DNA from 2 places in the Moritella yayanosii genome. Region 1 is predicted to be linked to the other one. Evidence: predicted binding sites of a transcription regulator. Region 1 holds the regulator's gene; the other holds the start of a gene.

Region 1 (10,035 bases):
TACCCACGTTATATAACCCTGAACTGAGACTTTATTATGTTACAGATAGCACTATTCGAACCTGAGATCCCACCTAATACAGGTAATATCATTCGCCTTTGTGCCAATTCTGGTTTCAAATTGCATTTAATCGAACCGCTTGGCTTTGAGTGGGATGATAAAAGGGTAAAACGGGCGGGACTGGATTATCATGAATTTGCAGACGTAAAACGTCATGCTAATTATCAAGCATTTTTAGATTGTGTGGGGGATGCGCGTATTTTCGCCTGTACCACCAAAGGCACGAAATACCATCATGAAGCGCAATATCAAGCCGGTGATGTGTTATTATTTGGACCTGAAACACGTGGTCTACCGCCAGAAGTACTCGATACATTGCCACAAGAGCAAAAGGTAAGAATTCCGATGCTACCAGAGAGTCGCAGTATGAATTTATCTAACGCGGTATCTGTGTTTATCTATGAAAGCTGGCGCCAGCTGGGTTTTGCCGGTTCAAAATGACCAGAAAGGGGGATAGATACGAGATCCACCACCCTTATCATAAGATTATGTATAATCCTTATTTCGCTAAATTCGCCGCATGAAAACGCATATGTTTTTCAATAAATGTGGCGATGAAATAGTAACTATGATCATAACCATCATGCATTTCCAGTGTCAGAGGATAACCCTTTTTCTCCGCCGCAGCTGTCAACATGTTCGGCTTAAGTTGCTCATCCAAAAATGAATCATCTTTGCCTTGCTCTACCATCGCAGGTACAAATTTATCCGCTTTCGCCATCAGTAAACTCGCATCGTATTGTTGCCACGTTGCTTTATCTTTACCGAGATAATTTTGTAATGCTTTTTGTCCCCAAGGACAATTGATTGGATTACTAATCGGACTAAATGCCGTCACGGAACGATAGCGCTCAGGATTGCGCAGTGCCATCACTAACGCACCATGTCCACCCATCGAATGACCACTGATCACACGCTCTTGTGTCACCGGGAAATTAGCTTCAATTAATGCTGGTAATTCATTGAGCACATAGTCATACATTTGATAATGCGTATTCCACGGTGCTTGTGTGGCATTTACATAGAATCCAGCACCTAAACCAAAATCATACGCTTGCTCAACATCATCAGGTACACCCTCACCACGCGGACTCGTATCCGGTGCCACAATCGCAATACCCAGTTCTGCCGCAATACGCTGAGCGCCGGCTTTTTGCATAAAGTTCTCATCCGTACACGTCAGGCCAGACAACCAATACATCACAGGTACTTTACGCATATTTGATGCTTGCGGTGGTAAATACACAGAAAAACGCATCTGGCAGTTTAATACACTCGACGCATGATTATATTGATGCTGCCAACCGCCAAACATTTTATTACTACTAACAACTTCTATAGACATGACAAACCTTTAGTCGCCCCGCTATGTCGACGATAAATAACGGGGCATATGATAATTATTTATCGAAGTGGATCACGCTGCGGATACTTTCACCGCGGTGCATTAAGTCAAATGCTTCGTTGATATCTTCCAGACCCATAGTATGAGTAATGAAATCACTTAACTTAAATTCACCCTGTAGGTAACGTTCAACGTAATCAGGTAACTCGGTACGGCCTTTAACACCACCAAATGCAGAACCACGCCATACACGACCAGTTACCAGTTGGAATGGACGCGTTGAGATCTCTTTGCCTGCACCGGCAACACCAATAATGACTGATTCGCCCCAACCTTTATGACAACATTCTAATGCCGAACGCATTAAATCAACGTTACCAACACACTCGAACGAGTAATCTACACCACCGTCAGTAAGTTCAACGATAACGTCTTGGATAGGTTTGTCATAATCTTTTGGATTGATGCAATCTGTGGCACCTAATTTTTTCGCTAGTTCGAATTTACTTTCGTTAATGTCAATCGCAATGATACGACTTGCTTTCGCCATTGTTGCACCGATAACCGCAGAAAGGCCAATACCACCTAAACCGAAGATGGCAACTGTAGCACCTTCTTCCACTTTCGCCGTATTCATTACCGCGCCCATCCCCGTTGTGACACCACAACCAAGGAGACATACTTCTTCAAGCGGCGCGGCTTTGTTCACTTTCGCTAACGATATTTCTGGTAATACCGTGTATTCAGAGAATGTTGAACAGCCCATATAATGGAAGATTGGCTGACCGTCTTTATAGAAACGCGTCGTACCATCAGGCATTAAACCTTTACCCTGTGTTTCACGGATCTGTTGGCAAAGATTTGTTTTACCTGATTTACAGAACTTACATTCACCACATTCTGGCGTATATAAAGGAATAACGTGATCGCCGACTTGCACGCTGGTAACGCCTTCACCAATTTGTTCTACGATACCACCACCCTCGTGACCAAGAATGACAGGGAAAATACCTTCTGGATCATCACCCGATAATGTAAATGCATCGGTATGACAGACACCAGAAGCGATAACCTTAACCAACACTTCACCTTTTCTTGGTAACATTACATCTATTTCTTCAATGGATAGTGGTTGATTTGGGCCCCAAGCAATCGCGGCTTTAGATTTAATAAATTTGTCAGTCATGTTCATCTCCATTGGGATAAAATTAATATGCCGTAATACCTATCTATATATTAGGTCAGTCATACTGTATGGCGCTCATTATATTCATTTACACAGAAATGATAATACCATTAAAACACAAATCACTTTTGCTAAGGTGTAACAATAAAAAAGCAAGAAAAATACCCCGAACTAATCGTCTTGTTTTGCACTTGCAGTGACTGCTGTTTGAACTGTTCCGCGGCAGCTTTCAGTTTATCAACAAAGATATCTTGTTCGGCATGTTCCTCTGTAGATAACAACTCACTACAGGCCAGTAATACTTGTTTCATATTCTCCGCTTGCAATATATTATGTTTCGATAATTGGCTGATAATATCTTCAACCTGCAGACTTCTAACTGTGCAAATTTAATTAATTCTTGGTGTAACCGCGCTTGTGTCACTTGTGCTCTGATCTCCTCATTAAATTTATTTTAAGTATCCGATAATAATCGAATTTCTTGTGCTACAACGGCAAAACCACGACCCATCTCACCAGCCAGAGCCGCTTCAATGGCGGCATTCAAGGAAAGTAAATTAGTTTGACTAGCGATTTTCTGTGCATTATCAACAAGCCCATTAATATTATTCATTTGGCTTTCCATCACTGTGATCTTATTTACCGCCTCATTGCTTTGCTCTACTGACATACGTAATAGACAGCGTCAACGGTAAACGGATCGAGAAACAACTGCCTTCACCCGCCGTCGATTCAATTTTAATATCACCACCGAGCGATTCAATGTTACGCTTTACGACATCCATACCAACCCCCACGCCCAGAGATATCACTCACCGTTTCGACGGTTGAAAAACCAGACGAAAATATAAATTCATCGATTTGATTATCACTATAACGCTGATCTTTATTCGCGATACCCTTTTCAATAGCCTTGGCATGGATCTTCACTTTGTTTAACCCTCGGCCATCATCTCGGATCTCAACAATAATCTCACCACTTCGCCAACCATAGTTAATTAAAGCATCGACTCTGCTAACACCTTATTATCAGTAGCCAATGCCTCACTTGCTATTGATTGAGATCGCATACCTGCGCTGTAATGGTAATGGTTGATTCATCTTCGACCCACTCAAAGGCTTCTTTTATTTGCACTTCACTTACCTGACTGATTAATTCAAGATCCCAAGTTACATAGATATCTTCAGGTGATAAATTATTCCACAAAGGTACATTGTCAAGTTTAGGCATCACCTTAAGTTCACCCATATCTTGTAACTCAACAAAAATTAAACGCGGCTCGTTACCTTGTTTTAAAATATCTTGCCCGGGAACAAAGTGAATCAACCAATCACCATCGTCGAGTCCCTTCATCGCTGGCGGCTTCGATTTAGCGAGCGGCTCATCCCCCGTAGATAATACGTCCTGATTAACATCACGTTGTAAGAATTGATTATATTGCTGCTTTAGGCTTTCTGCCGCATCAGGAATTGATTCCGAATCATCAGCTAACAGTTGGACCCACGCTCTTAAACAATCTACTGTTTGTAAAAAAAGGTTAATATGACCATCGATAAGGGGCAGTCTTTCTGCGCGAAAATCATCAAGTAAGGTTTCGGCTACGTGGGTAAATGCCGTTAATTGATGAAATCCGAATGTGCCTGCACCGCCCTTAATTGAGTGAGCGACTCTAAAAATGGTATTAATGACTTCGCTATCTACCGAGCCAGGATGTAACTTTAGCAGTTCAGCTTCCATCACCTCCAGTCCTTCTAGGCACTCTTCAATAAACACTTGTTGAAACTGTTTAAGATCAATATCCATGCTTACCTCAATACTTTTTTGACAGTAGCAATGAGTTTTTCTGGGTTAAATGGCTTCACTATCCAGCCTGTTGCACCTGCAGATTTGCCTGCCATTTTTTATCTGTATCCGATTCCGTCGTTAACATTAGGATTGGCGTAAATTTATACGCACTTTCACTACGTAATTTACTGATTAAGCTAATGCCGTCCATCCGTGGCATATTAATATCTGAAATAATAAGATCAAAGTTTCCGCTTTTAGCTTTTGCTAACCCATCAACACCATCGACGGCAGAGTCCACCTGGTAACCCGCCTGTTTTAAAGTAAACAGCACCATTTCACGAATGGATACCGAATCATCTACCGCTAATATTCGTTTCATTACAGATCCTCACATTGATGCATAATTAAAGTCGGTTTCAAATCCTAACGCTTTCACCACCGTCATAAATTTCTCCGATGGCGATAGGGTTTTGTTCCATAAACTAATCCTGTATTTACGCAAACGTCACAGAAAATAAATTCATTAATTATTTTATAACTCGTGTTGAGTATAGGAAAAGATTTTATAAATAAGCAGGCAATACAAAGAACTGTGATCTGAGAACAGAATTGGAAATGGTTTCTATAAATTACAGCATCATCGGGAGGACAAAATATAGAGATAGAGATAGTCAATAATGAGAATATTAACTATCTCCCTTCAAAGTAGCTGAGATAAGTGTGATTACATCCAGTCTGTATTACGAATAATACCGACAGCAACCCCCTCAATGTCAAAACTTTGGCAATTTAAATCGACACGTATTGTGCTCATTTCATCATTTTCAGGATGTAATAAAATTTCATTGCCTTGTTGCTCAAAACGTTTAACGGTGACTTCATCATCAACACGTGCAACAATAACTTGGCCTTTACTGACATTTTTGGTTTTATGTACCGCCAATAAATCACCATCCATAATACCAATGTTACGCATGCTCTCACCGCGTACCCGCAATAAAAAATCTGCATTTGGCGTGAACATCGATGGATCGATATTGTAGTGCGTTTCAATATGCTCTTGCGCTAAAATTGGTTCGCCGGCAGCAACTTGTCCGATTAAAGGTAAACCCTTATCATTGCTGGCGTCTTCAGCATTAACCAACAAGCGAATACCACGTGAGGTGCCCGCTAGAATTTCAATATGACCTTTTCGTGCTAATGCTTTTAAATGTTCTTCCGCCGCATTAGGTGAACGAAAACCAAGTTCCTTCGCAATTTCAGCTCGGGTCGGTGGCATACCAGTATTTTTAATATGTTGTTTAACTAATTCAAGTACTTCTGCTTGTCTTTTTGTCAATGCTTTCATCATGAACCCTAACTGGTTTTATATACAGTTTCTTGTAATTATATACAGTAATATCAAGTTTGCAATATTAGTAGTGGGGATATCTGGAAAATAATGAATTAATCGCTGACCGACGCTTAAACACAGATTTATGACTACACATCTGATATTATTAGAGTAAGCACTCTCGCACTTTAATCAACAGAATGATACCACTTATGCAACAAACACCGTCAATGTTAATTCGAAGTTTCGTTAACGGCTTAGTTAAATCTCAATACGTACCAGACAATCCAGTTGATGCACTAAAGTTAGATTTAACGCGTCCTATTGTTTATGTTTTGAAAACTAAATCGATGACAGATCTGGTCGCATTACAACGTGCCTGTAAAGAACGAGGCTTACCAGACCCTCTTACGCCAATTAAAGTGAATGGCGTCATCATTCCCAGTTATGTTTGCTTAGATAACCCTGCGCCACTGTTTGGCCAAGTAAAAGATAAAAACGTGTTTTTTAACGAATTTCAACAATTATTACGCTTACACAAAGATGATAAAGTCCTTGATATTCAGTTAATGCCCGTCTCATTATTTTGGGGCCGCGCACCGGGTAAAGAAGGTCAAGTACCACTACTGTCATTAGCGAACAGTATTTCTCCAAGTCGTTTACGGAAAACCCTCATTGTTGGCCTTAACCGCAAAGACAACTTAGTCCGTTTTAATAAACCCGTATCACTACGTTTCATGGCCGATCAGCATGGTAGTGATGAAAAACTTGCGCAAAAATTAATTCGTGTCGCCAAGATCCACTTCAGTCGTCAAAAACTAGCCGCATCGGGACCGAAACTGCCAAATCGCTATCAATTATTTGAACAACTGCTGCGTAATCCAGAAGTTAAAAAAGCCATCCAAGTTGAAATCGAAGAACAAAAAATTTCAGCGCAAAAAGCGGAAAAACGGGCCCATGATTATATCGATGAAATTGTCAGTGATTTTTCTTATAAATTTGTAAAAAACACCAGCAATTTTCTGGGCTGGATATGGAATAAGATCTACAGTGGTATCAAGGTTAACAACGCCGAACAAGTGCGTAAACTGGCCGCTGATGGTCATGAAATTGTCTTCATGCCTTGCCATCGCAGCCACATGGATTACTTGCTTATTTCTTATGTTATTTACAATGAAGGCTTGATCCCCCCACACATTGCCGCCGGCATTAACCTTAATTTCTTCCCTGCTGGACCGATGTTCCGTCGTGGTGGTGCATTTTTCTTACGCCGCACGTTTAAGGGTAATAAACTCTATGCAACAATCTTCAGAGAATACCTCAGCTTATTATTCTCAAAAGGTTATTCTGTTGAATTCTTTACTGAGGGTGGCCGCAGCCGTACCGGCCGTTTATTACCACCAAAAACCGGCATGCTTAACATGACGTTACAAGCGATGTTAAGAGATCAAAGCCGACCGATTACATTAGTTCCAGTATACCTTGGTTACGATCATGTGATGGAAGTGAGTACCTACGTAAAAGAATTATCCGGTGCCCATAAGAAAAAAGAAAGTGTATTCCAAATATTTGGGATCGCCAAAAAACTTAAAAATTACGGCCAAGCATTTGTTAACTTTGGTGAGCCAATCAACCTTAACCAATATTTAAACAAACACGTGAAAAACTGGCGTGATGACATGAACATGCCCGTTGATGAACAACCTGCTTGGTTAAACCAAACAACCCGTGAACTCGCCAATCAAGTAATGGTGAATATCAACAGTGCAGCGGCAGTAAACGCCTTAACTATTTGCGCATTAATTTTACACGCTGCGCCACACAAGGCATTGAGCCGAGAAATTTTAGTTAAACAAATTGATAGTTATTTAAAGCTATTGCGTAATAATCCATATAGCGAATTCAGTACCTTGCCGGAAAACAGTGCAGAAGAAATTCTCGACCAAGCGATCGCACTGAAAAAATTCACCGTACGTGAAGATAGCTTAGGACAAATGCTATCTATGTCATACGAACAAGCGGTGCTATTAACTTTCTACCGGAACAATATTTTACACCTGTTTGCACTGCCGTCATTAATTGCTGCGTTAGTGACAGAGAAAGCGCAAACCAGTATAAAAGAAATTAATGCCAAGGTTTACCAACTGTACCCGTTAATTCAAGCTGAGCTATTCTTGAAATATGCCGCAGATGAATTGAGTACGTGCGTCTCTAACACATTAGCTGAAATGCAACAACAAGGTTTAATCCGTAATCAAGAAGGGGTAATCACACCGGTAACTGAACGCCTGATGTCGATCAAATTACTAGCAGCAAGTATTCAAGAAACACTACAACGTTATGCCATTGTACTGACCGTATTAGAGCATGACCAAGTGATTGAAAGAACAAAATTGGAAGATCGCAGCCAGCTGATTGCAGAGCGTTTATCCTCGCTTAATGGCGTCAGTGCACCGGAGTTCTTTGATAAAAAAGTATTTGCTATCTTTATCAATAAACTGCAAGAATTACATTACTTGTCAGATGCAGGTACCGTAAAAGCAGATAAGATCAGTCCGCTCGCGAATGTTGTGCGAGGTTTAACAACCCTCGAAGTAAAACAAACAATATCGGATGTGATGCTGAGTCAGCAATCTAACGAAGTCTAAGCGATGGGTATTTCGTTGATATAACGCGATCTTTGTATTGCTTATGACCAATAACAAAAAAGGAGCTGCGGCTCCTTTTTTGTTATTGGTCATAAGCATTAAACACTTACAAGTAGCTTAAAAACAGACTCACAAATATAACCATACCAACATAATTATTATGTAAAAACGCCTTAAAACAAGATGCTCTGTCACGATCAACAATCAATTTCTGCTGATAAACAAACAAGCCAGCGACTATCGTTAACCCCATAAAATACACGTTAGGTAATACTAATAACCACCCCAGCATACCAAGGCATAATAAGGATGATAACTGTAATAAACCGACAATCAATTTATCCTTCTCGGCAAATAATATCGCCGTAGACTTAATACCAATCTTTAAATCATCATCACGATCCACCATGGCATATAAGGTGTCATACGCCACGGTCCATAAAATATTAGCGACAAATAATAACCATGCATAATTCGGTACTAAATCTAATTGCGCCGCAAACCCCATCGGAATAGCCCAACCAAATGCCATCCCTAATACCACTTGTGGCAAGTGCGTATAGCGCTTCATAAACGGATAACACGCGGCAAGACCCACTGCCACAAACGATAATATTATCGTCAATTTATTCATGGTGAGTACGAGCAAAAATGCCAATAAAGTCAAGACAAAGAAAAGTATCAACGCCGCACGACTCGATATACGTCCAGCGGCAAGCGGTCTATTCTCAGTGCGTTTTACATGAGCATCAACACGTCGATCGGCAAAATCATTGATAACACAACCTGCCGCGCGCATTAAGATCACGCCCAATGTAAATACTAGCAATACATCTAATTTTGGTAATCCTTCCGCCGCTATCCACAGCGCCCACAACGTAGGCCACAATAACAACAGGGTACCAATTGGTTTATCTACACGAGTAAGCTGGATGTAATCTTTCATTTTGACAGTCATGAACGACATATACTTAACGTCCTTTTTTATTTATATGCCAATGCATCGGGTAAAAACACTTCGGATACCAGTAATAATTTCCCACCGAGCAGGAAACATGAACGCCGACCAAATAATGATGTTTTCAGGCTTGACGTTAACTGGCAAGATAAACCATATACGTTACTCTGAGCATCAAACTCAGCAATTTCAATTTCACTGCGCTGCATATCGGGAGCACTAAATAACACACTACCTAATGACCGATTACCTAATTTATCTAGTTCACCACCAGGCGCTGTCAACATATTAAGCGGCATCACACTACGCGCAAAAACCCAAGGGGTACCGTCCAGTTTTAACAGTACTTCACGCACAAAACCAACATTTTCAACTAAGTTTAATTTTATCTTTTCATCATCAGATAATGGATAATTGCCTTCCGTTAATATTTCAACCGTAAATTCCTGACAATATTGTTTCAGTCTTGCTGTTAGTGAACCAGTATCAACTAACCAATCATAAAGGCGCGCAGATAGTCTATCTTCTAATATGGTAGGCCATCGCCATTTAGACTCACAGCCAATCGGATAGTTTGGTAACGACAACGAACTTATTCGCTTCTTATTTATATTTTCAGACATAGTATAAATTACTTTTTTAACAACAAGATCAGGCGTAATTATCTGCTATTCAGCTCAAAATTGTAAGCAAGGACGCAACTTGTTGGCTGATTT
Region 2 (10,035 bases), 3.2 Mb from region 1:
ACGGTGACATCACCGGCTCTGTTGAGCGGAATAATATATGCTGATTCATACCATCGTAATCAGAGATTAATAACTTATATGGGTATTTGTCATCATAATTAATAGCAACATAAGCAATCCGCGTTAAAAATGCACCCCGAGTACCTGTTAGGTTCTCAAAAATATAATCGCTTAAACGGTGTGAAATATGGCGAGGGCGGCGGGTCGAAAAATCACCTTTCAAATTCAGTTTTATATGATCGTTGTTTTTAACTAACTGTTCATCAATTTTTTGTGGCGTTTGATTTTTAAAACCAGATAACACATTAATGAGTTGAAAATGGATCTGCAAACGGCCATCTTGTAGTGGTTTTATGGTACCTATTACAATTGCTTCGACACCGGTTTCTTTCCATGCTGCATAATCAACGGCACTTTCTGTTGCTGGTGTTTGTGGCATTAAGCTACGTTCTAATGGTGAAAAACGACCGCTATTACGTAAATCGTCTGCGATAACACTAGCGAAATCAGTCATGTCTTTTGGTTTAGGCTGGACGCCTAACCACTTAAACGGTACCACAGCGACAGGTCTCGCACTGTTGGTGCCTTCGGTAATGACAATTTCTAATGCCGCATGCGCAATTTGTATTTGCATGAGACACACAATAAAGACAGATAAAAATCGTTTAATTATGCTCATATTAAATCTCTGGTCTAAAAATCAAATTAATATTTTTAAGTTTGCTAGCAACGTCAGGGTCTGTTGACATAGGCAAGCTCCCAACTTTATTCACTGCGTTAACGCCAGCTCGACAAACGATGCTATCACCTTTGCCACTGGTTACACTTAATACCAGACCGGAATTGGACAAACGAATATTAAGCGCACATGACTTACCTTTCATCGCATCACTGGTTAACATATTACGTTGGATAGAGCTTTGTATTCGAGCTCGGTACTTATCAACTTCACTCAGTACTTCCTGTTGACGCACGGCATCAAGTTGCTGGATCTCACTTGCAAGTCCAGATGCAAACTCGGCTTCAATTTGTTCTTGCATCAAGTGTTCCTGCCTATCACGTTCAATTTCAGCTAAACGTTGGCGTTCTTTTTCGGCGGCTTTACGTTTTTTCTCAACAACACGTTTCTTTTCAGTTTCCTGACGCTTACGTTCTTTTTCTTCTGCTACTTTACGTTTTTTATCGGCAGCGACAGCGGCTTGTTTGGCTTTTTTGGTTGCTGCTTCGGCTTTTTTCCGTTCTTCAACCTTCTTCAAGCGTTGCTGTTCAGCTTTAAGCACAGCGGCTTCGGCTAGTTTACGTTCAACTTCTTTTTCTGCACGCTTAGTTTCAGCACGTTTTGCTGCTTGTTCTGCTTTTCGATGATCATTTTTTGCTTTTACAATGGCAGCTTCTTTCTGCCTGCGTTCTTCATTCAGCTTGTTAATACGATCTTCAGCTTGTTGTAAACGTTGCTGTTCTTTTCGGCGTTTTTCTTGTGCCGTACGTTTGATTCGGTCAGCATGCTGCTTTACAGCTTGTTCACTCACCACCACAGCTTGGATCGTTTTCATCTTTGGCTGTGGTTTTAATGGTGCAGATGTGGCACTTAAACCAAGTAATACGAGTAGAACCACATGTAATCCAACCGAAATAATAATAGCAACCGAGTACTTAGCCTGATTATCCTTCATCTTTTATATACCCTACTCTACTCTACTCTTAACGACTCTTAACTTAATGCTATTCGACTGGGTCTGTCATCAAACCAACAGAAGATACGCCAGCCTGTTGTAGAACAACCATTAAACGGATCACTTGTGCATACGCCACAGAGCCATCACCCTTTATGATAACGGGTGTATCTGGTTGTAGTTTTAAATGGGCTGCAACTAACGTCGCTAAATCATCGGGCGACATTGGCGACTTATCACCGTCACCCACATCCAGATAATATAAACCGTCTTTATCAACAGAAGCGACAATGGGTGGTTTACTGTCTTGTGATAACGCCTCGGCTTGAGCGTATGGTAGATCCACAATCACACCTTGCGTTACTAACGGGGCGGTCACCATAAAAATAATAAGTAACACCAACATCACATCGATATACGGTACTACGTTAATTTCCGCTACAGGTTTTCTGCGTTTACGTCGATAAGGCTGCATCGCTTAATCCTGAGTGTTATTAGCCAAGGTCTGGCGATGTAAAATACTAGAAAATTCTTCCATGAAATTTGCGTAATTATTTTCAATTCTCATCACTTGATCAGAAAATCGGTTATAGGCAATAACCGCTGGAATCGCGGCAAATAGACCCATTGCGGTGGCAATCAAGGCTTCGGCAATACCTGGTGCAACCATCGCTAAAGTAGCTTGCTGGACAGCACCTAACGCAATAAATGAGCTCATGATGCCCCATACCGTCCCAAACAGGCCGATATAAGGACTAATTGAGCCAATTGTCGCTAGATTATTTAAGTGAACCTCGAGCTCGTCAACTTCACGGGATAAAGCAACACGCATCGTACGGTAACTGCCATCCATGATCGCATCGGTATTGTCTTGAACGGCATTATGAATACGTACATATTCTTTAAAACCAGCGTAGAAAATCAACTCCATACCCTGAATATTATTCTTCCGCGCTTCGCTTTCTTTATACAATTTAGATAAATCGATACCAGACCAAAATCTATCTTCAAATCGTTTCGACGCTTCATTGGCTTGCCTCAATGCTTTTGAGCGATGAAAAATCATTGCCCATGATGCTATGGACATGGAAAGTAGTATTAACATTACTGCTTTAACCAATAGGCTAGCTTCCCAAAAAAGTTCAAAAAATGAAATATCAGCAGCTTCCACTGGTTAGTTTCCTTATAATTTCTGTCGGCATCGCACAAGGTTTCTTATGAGACAATTGAATGCACGCCACTTTAACTGTTAATTCTGACAATAATTTACCATTTTCATGATAAATACTCTGAGAAAAGACCAAAGATGCGCGTTTAAGTTCCTTAATATGTGATTTTATAATTAATAAATCATCAAGGTATGCCGGAAAGCGATAATCGATATCTATTCTACGCACCACAAATGCAAGATCTTGTTGCAGTAATAACGCTTGTGAAAAGCCTTTATCACGTAACATTTCGGTTCTTGCGCGCTCTGCGTAGTTCAAATAATTACTGTGGTATACCACGCCACCAGCATCGGTATCTTCAAAATAAACGCGAGCCATAAACTCACTTCGTATTATTTCATTTTGCATTATTTTAAAGCCTACATCTCTCACGCTACAACTCGAATTTATACCGCAATAATCAAATGATTTAACGTTATAAGCTTATTAATATACCTGACAAAAATAAGATATGACATTGATTTAATATGAAGGTTACGTTTCTGTGGCTATTTTTCGGCTATTATTTCTCTGGATAGTCAAAGCCCAAATGCAAATAAGCACGTGCTGTCGCGATACGCCCACGCGGTGTACGCTGTAAGAAACCTTGCTGAATGAGATACGGTTCAAGTACATCTTCGATGGTTTCACGTTCTTCACCGATGGCCGCAGCAACGTTATCTACTCCAACGGGTCCACCCGAGAAAGTATCAATAATAGCGATTAACAATTTACGGTCCATGTAATCAAACCCGCAAGTATCCACATCCATCATGCTTAACGCCGCTGACGAGATCTCGGCATCTATATCGCCATTATGTTTTACTTCGGCATAATCACGTACACGACGTAATAAACGATTGGCAATACGTGGGGTACCGCGTGCACGTCTGGCTATTTCTAACGCACCAGCACGATCCATCTTCAAGCCTAAACACTTTGCCGAGCGTAATACGATATCTTGTAAATCTTCAACTTTATAAAACTCCAAGCGCTGGACAATACCAAAACGGTCGCGTAATGGCGATGTTAACGAACCCGCACGCGTCGTCGCACCGATGAGAGTAAAAGGCGGCAAATCAAGTTTAATTGAACGGGCCGACGGGCCTTCACCAATCATAATATCTAATTGGTAATCTTCCATTGCTGGATATAAAATTTCTTCAATTGCCGGGTTCAAGCGATGAATTTCGTCAATAAATAATACGTCATTCGGTTCAAGGTTAGTCAGTAGCGCGGCAAGATCCCCTGCTTTCTCTAATATCGGTCCCGATGTGGTTTTAATGTTTACGCCCATTTCATTAGCGACAATATTCGCTAATGTGGTTTTACCTAATCCAGGCGGACCAAAAATTAATAAATGATCCAGTGCATCATCACGTCGCCTACTGGCTTCAATAAAAATTTCCATTTGACCACGTACATGGTCCTGCCCTTGATAATCAGACAGCATTTTTGGTCGAATAGCACGGTCTATGACTTCTTCTTCGCGGACGGTACCGCTAGAAATTAATCGATCAGCTTCAATCACTAAAGTAACTTCCTAATTAGTTCTGTAAGGTGGCACGTAATGACAGCCGAATGATCTCTTCACAACTCATACTTGGCTGTGCAACTTGCTTGATCATCTTCGCGACTTGCGCCGGTTTATAGCCTAAACCAACCAAGGCTTCTTCTGCTTCTTCAATCGCATTCGATGCCGTATTACCATAACCTTGTAATTGGGCTTTATCTGCTTCAGGGGTAAATAAATCTTGTGTCACCCAGTTTTTAAGGCGGTCACGCATTTCCACTAATAAACGTTCGGCGGTCTTTTTACCCACACCCGGTAACTTAATTAAACTGTTGATATCATCGTGTTCGACACAGTGTGCAAACTGGTTTGCGGTCATACCAGATAGAATCGCTAATCCCAGTTTAGGGCCAACACCATTCACTTTAATCAACTCTCGGAACATTAAACGTTCCATTTTATTATTAAAGCCGTAAAGTAATTGTGCATCTTCTCGAACCACAAAGTGGGTGTAAATGATCACTTCTTTATCCACATCGCCAAGCTCATAGAAGCAGCTCATCGGCAGTTTAATTTCATAACCGACACCATTCACTTCAAGTAAAATTTCGGGCGGTTGCTTTTCTAATAAAGTGCCACGTAAACGTCCAATCACAATTATTTTCCAACATTTTTAAATACAAATATAATGCTGAGTAGCATAATAAAATACTGGTTAAATATCCAGATCAATTTCTTTTTTCGGTTAATTGTAACGTCCACGCGCAATGCCTTTAACTTTACCCGCCATATTAATCAAGGTGCGTAAACTCTGCGCATGACATAATGCCACGGCGAGTCCATCGGCAGCATCGGCTTGCGGCGTTCCTGGCAACTTGAGTAAATTCACCACCATTTGCTGGACTTGTTCTTTATCTGCGCCACCGTGACCGACCACGGCTTGCTTGATCTGACGAGCGGTATATTCTCCGACCTCAAGATCATTCGATACTGCAGCAACAATCGCGGCACCACGAGCTTGACCCAGTTTTAATGCTGATGCGGCGTTCTTACCCATAAATACATCTTCAATGGCAAATTTATCCGGTTGGAATTGGATAATAATTTCACACACCCCGGCATGAATTTGCTTTAAACGCTCGGGTAACGTATCACCCGAGGTACGAATACAACCACTGCCCAAATATTGGAATTTACCGTGTATATGCTGGATCACGCCATATCCAGTGATCCGCGATCCGGGATCAATGCCAAGAATAATACTCATAGTTTATTATCTTCAATTATCATGTTTATAATTACAGTATACCTGCACCTAAGCTTGAAACCTAAATCCACTACCTAATCCATATTCCATTGAAATAACGCGTATAAATTAAACAGTTAAAACCGCACTCCTTGACCTGATTATTCCACCATAGTGTAAAGAAGTGTATTTCAAATCATTTGCTCATATTGATACATTGTGAATAAACGTTAGCTTGCTATAATGCGCGTTTTTATAATCAACCTTGTGGGGCCAAAATGAAAAGAGTTGTATTATATACGCAGAAAAAGTGTCCAAATTGCGATTCGGCAAAGCGCTACTTAGATGAAAAGAAAATACCTTACCGTTTATGCAGTGTGAATGAACCACGCGGCAGTAAAGAATTAGCCGCTATCGGTGGCCGTGGGGTACCAACCCTTAAAATTGGTGACCAAGTACTGCGTGGTTTCTCAATTAAATCATTCGAAAATATGTATCGCGATTAATCTCGCGCACAGACCTGACTGTTATTACGCTCGGTGTTATTAACAGCAACATTTAATCATTACCTATGGATATAAATCATGAAGAATCGTATTGCTCAACTAGGACTTATCATCAGTTTACTGTTTTCTACCTTGGTAAACAGCGCAGACATCGACAGTATAGATCTTAAAGTCACCATGAAAGAGATGAGATTAGCGTACACTCAAGCAATGAAAGCAACATCAGCGGATGAATTTTCTACTCGCATTGATAAAATGAGTAAAATGCTTGCCGTAGCACAAAGCTATAATTTTTCACCTGAACGTGCAGAGATGTCAAATCAAGGTTTAGATAAAGTAGAATCCATACTAAACAGCCTTCAACAAGCCGATATCACCAACGAAAACCTCACTGTTGCGCAAGCTAAATTAGAAGACGTTGATAGCTTAAGAAAAGAATATCACAAGAAAAGTAAGCCTAGCATTTGGCAGCTCATCTTTGGTTAATAAATAATTACCTGTCGGGAATGAGTATTGCCGTCAAATTAGTACAAATTAGGAACAGATTACATGTCAAACACGCTCGACGAGAACCAAATAGCAACAATTCAAGCTTACGATGAAGACAAGCGCCTTAGCTATTTATTAAAAGAAGTGACAAGCGAACGTAAAATCTGGATCTTAACGGATGAACACGGTTGTGTCATGCTAAATAACGATGACGAAGATTGTGTGCCAGTATGGCCTAACGCAGAGTTTGCACAATCTTGGGCAACAGGCGAATGGAAACACTGTAAAACAGAATCTATCTCGTTAGCGAAATGGCATAGTCGTTGGACATCAGGTCTAATGGATGATGATTTAGCACTGGTTATATTTCCAAACCTGGATGACGAAGGGCTTATCATGTTCCCTGACGAATTTGATATAGCACTGCAGAAACAGGCGAAAAAGAAGCGCTAATCGCCAAATAACAATTCTAAAAGCCTGCCTGTTATCAGATGATAGCGGCAGGCTTTTTATTTTAACGTTTACTTCCCGTCCCGCCACTTAACTCCTCATTCCAATTTCTAAAAAACTAGTGCTACCAATATCACTAAGTTAACGAAATGTTATTTTATTTATCATCAATCTCATGTATGGTTTCTTTATCCTGCGCAATTGGCCTAACGATATGATTTCAAACAAGCTAAAATTAATTATTGTCTGTATATGTTTCTCATTTTTAAGCGGTTGCTCACTGGTTCGATGGAAAATAGACAATGATGAGAGCAGCCTTAAATCAGTTGGTTTTACACAACTCGATATTAGCTTAGCTGAAGGTGGAACACTGAGTTATTGGCGTGGTGGCCAAGGCCAACCCTTATTATTAATCCATGGCTTTGGTGGCAGTGCCGTCACCACGTGGAAAGATGAAATGCTTGCCTTAAGTGCAGATTATGATGTTATTGCACCGGATCTTGCTTGGTTCGGTGATTCTTTTAGTGCTGGTGAAGCCAACTTAACCACAGAAACCAATGCCATTATCCAACTCATTGATGCATTAGAACTTAATAATATCAACATCGCCGGTATTTCATATGGTGGATTTGTCACTTTCAACATACTCAACAATGCTAACCAACATAACCGCATTAATAAAGCCATTATTATTGCCAGTCCGGGTCCCTACTTCAGTGATGATGATCTAACGGCATTAACCGAACGCTTTGCAGTCGATAATCCAGAGGACTTCTTTATACCGAAGAACAGTGATGAATTACGCCGGTTATTTGAGGGTATTTTCGTTGCACCGAAAATGATGCCTGACTTTATTGCCGACCAAATTTATCAAACTTACTTTGCCGCTTGGCATAAACAAAAAGTTGCCATGATCCAATCATTATCCGCAGACCGCGACACCCTATTAACAGCACCTATCGCTACCACACCGACACTCCTAATATGGGGTGAACAAGATCGTATTTTCCCCGTTGAACACGGTATTTACCTCAGTAAAAAAATCCAAGCGCCCCTGGTCGTCATTCCCAACACAGGCCATGGCGTCACAAATGAACAACCCGAGATGGTCGTACGTTTAATTAAAACCTTTATCGAAAGCGAAAAGCTATAACGGCTGTTTACCGCGATATAACAGTATAGCGCCTGATTTATGTACAAGACACTGGTTATCATTGGTGTTTTGTAGGTAACACATTTATGATTTAATCATTAAACTTTAAGAGTATTAAATTAAGTTATGAGTAAAAAACATTACGTAGTATGGAACGGTGTGAAGACTGGGGTATTTGATAACTGGTCTGAAACTAAAGCACAGATTGATGGCCGCAGTGATGCGCAATATATGGGGTTCCCATCAAAAGAAGAAGCTAACCAAGCATTCGCCTCAACCTATACTCGCGCATTAATGAAACGCTCATTAGCAAAAGAAGGTCCAACTGGTTCAGGTGTTAAACCTAAAGCAACACGTCCTGCAGGTGCATCTAAGTCAATTCTATCGACACCACCACAAGTTGCCGATCTCAACATTTATTGTGATGGTGCTTGTTCTCCTAATCCGGGTAAATCGGGTACAGGCATGGCCGTTTATGAAAAAGATAAACTGGCACAATTATGGTACGGCTTATACGAAGCGAACGGGACCAACAATTCAGCAGAATTAAATGGGTTATTAGTCGCCTTCCGCTTTGCAGCCTCTCACATAGAACAAGGTAAAACGGTGCAAGTGCTATCGGACTCTAGATACTCTATTGATTGCATCACTAAGTGGGCAAAAGGTTGGAAAAATAAAGGTTGGAAACGTGGTAAGAATGAAGAAATTAAAAATCTGGCCATTATTCAACAATGTTTTAGTTTGTATGAGCAATTAAAATCCAATTTAATTATTAATCACGTAAAAGGTCATGCGAATATTGAAGGCAATGAGCTATCAGACCGTATGGCGGTATTAGCACGCAGCCAGCAAGAACCTAAGTTGGTGCAATATACTAACAGTATTAACGTTGCCGACATTCTAGCCATGCCATCAGGCTAGTAACGCTTACATAATAGGCGTACAACCTTTCAACAGTAGCGCCATATTCGCACTCGATTTAGCTTGGGCATAATAAGTGTCAGTCGTTGTTGCTGCACTTTGAGTCATAGTGCCTATATCTGCAGAAATCAGCGGTGCTAGCACAGTTAACGCCAATGCCGACTGCCGATCCGCTTCATATGCCAAAAATGCTTTACTGATTTCGGTACACGAAAAAGCATCAGCACCTTGTTGCACCATATTATAAGCCTGAGATGATGTTTCACAACCAGTGAGTAGTCCTGTAAATAATGCTATTGCGATTATTTTATGCATTCATATATCCTTATTTTTCATCAACACCACAATATCTAATACCAAGTGCATTCAATAAATGGTCAACAGAAACACAGCTATTAATCGTCACTCAATGGTTTGTAAGGCCAATAGAAATGACCTGCACGGATAATAACGGTCGATATTGCTAATACTAATGCCGCAACCGATAACCAAACGACATCCACACTCTGTAGCTCTTTCATCCCTAACGTGACATAACGAGCAATTGCCATGATTGCGATATAGATAGGATAACGAACCGGGATCTTACCGTTAACAACAAATTGCTGGATCATGGCGAGTACTTCGAGGTAGATAAACATTAACAAGATATCCGTTAATTTTACCGTTTGTTCTTCATAAACATGAAAAAAGTCATTTGCCATCGCGAAAATTGTTGCAATAGTAATTAAAACAAGCAACACAGCTTCGATATAACTAAATATTTTTAAGAAAATGTGACTAAACTTTTTGGGTAAATGTGATGGCATACTTGCTCCGTGTCAAAATGCGCTCATACTGAATGTAAACAGTAGTCACTAATATACCCGCTATTAC

The links. Region 1 encodes LexA, which represses DNA repair genes until DNA is damaged. Its sites were predicted from a motif close to TACTGTATNNNNATACAGTA; they were not measured.
Region 2: the regulator LexA is predicted to act here: its motif matches at 5,681-5,700, upstream of ruvC (crossover junction endodeoxyribonuclease RuvC).

What each region holds. Positions count from the first base shown of each region.
Region 1 is NZ_LS483250.1:3,236,454-3,246,488, reverse strand. It holds gene trmL (tRNA (uridine(34)/cytosine(34)/5-carboxymethylaminomethyluridine(34)-2'-O)-methyltransferase TrmL) at 37-501, shown strand; gene fghA (S-formylglutathione hydrolase) at 560-1,405, opposite strand; gene MORIYA_RS15055 (S-(hydroxymethyl)glutathione dehydrogenase/class III alcohol dehydrogenase) at 1,461-2,591, opposite strand; gene MORIYA_RS21450 (hypothetical protein) at 2,723-2,902, opposite strand; gene MORIYA_RS21445 (methyl-accepting chemotaxis protein) at 3,046-3,204, opposite strand; gene MORIYA_RS21440 (hypothetical protein) at 3,239-3,376, opposite strand; gene MORIYA_RS15045 (Hpt domain-containing protein) at 3,643-4,395, opposite strand; partial or broken gene MORIYA_RS15040 (response regulator) at 4,398-4,759, opposite strand; gene lexA (transcriptional repressor LexA) at 5,105-5,728, opposite strand; gene plsB (glycerol-3-phosphate 1-O-acyltransferase PlsB) at 5,926-8,361, shown strand; gene ubiA (4-hydroxybenzoate octaprenyltransferase) at 8,468-9,328, opposite strand; gene MORIYA_RS15020 (chorismate--pyruvate lyase family protein) at 9,346-9,942, opposite strand.
Region 2 is NZ_LS483250.1:77,566-87,600, reverse strand. It holds gene tolB (Tol-Pal system beta propeller repeat protein TolB) at 1-634, opposite strand, end outside; gene tolA (cell envelope integrity protein TolA) at 681-1,673, opposite strand; gene tolR (protein TolR) at 1,723-2,148, opposite strand; gene tolQ (protein TolQ) at 2,152-2,844, opposite strand; gene ybgC (tol-pal system-associated acyl-CoA thioesterase) at 2,831-3,250, opposite strand; gene ruvB (Holliday junction branch migration DNA helicase RuvB) at 3,405-4,412, opposite strand; gene ruvA (Holliday junction branch migration protein RuvA) at 4,429-5,049, opposite strand; gene ruvC (crossover junction endodeoxyribonuclease RuvC) at 5,140-5,661, opposite strand; gene MORIYA_RS00360 (glutaredoxin family protein) at 5,919-6,146, shown strand; gene MORIYA_RS00355 (cytochrome b562) at 6,225-6,632, shown strand; gene MORIYA_RS00350 (DUF2750 domain-containing protein) at 6,696-7,088, shown strand; gene MORIYA_RS00345 (alpha/beta fold hydrolase) at 7,300-8,238, shown strand; gene MORIYA_RS00340 (ribonuclease H family protein) at 8,365-9,159, shown strand; gene MORIYA_RS00335 (hypothetical protein) at 9,166-9,474, opposite strand; gene MORIYA_RS00330 (phosphate-starvation-inducible protein PsiE) at 9,555-9,968, opposite strand.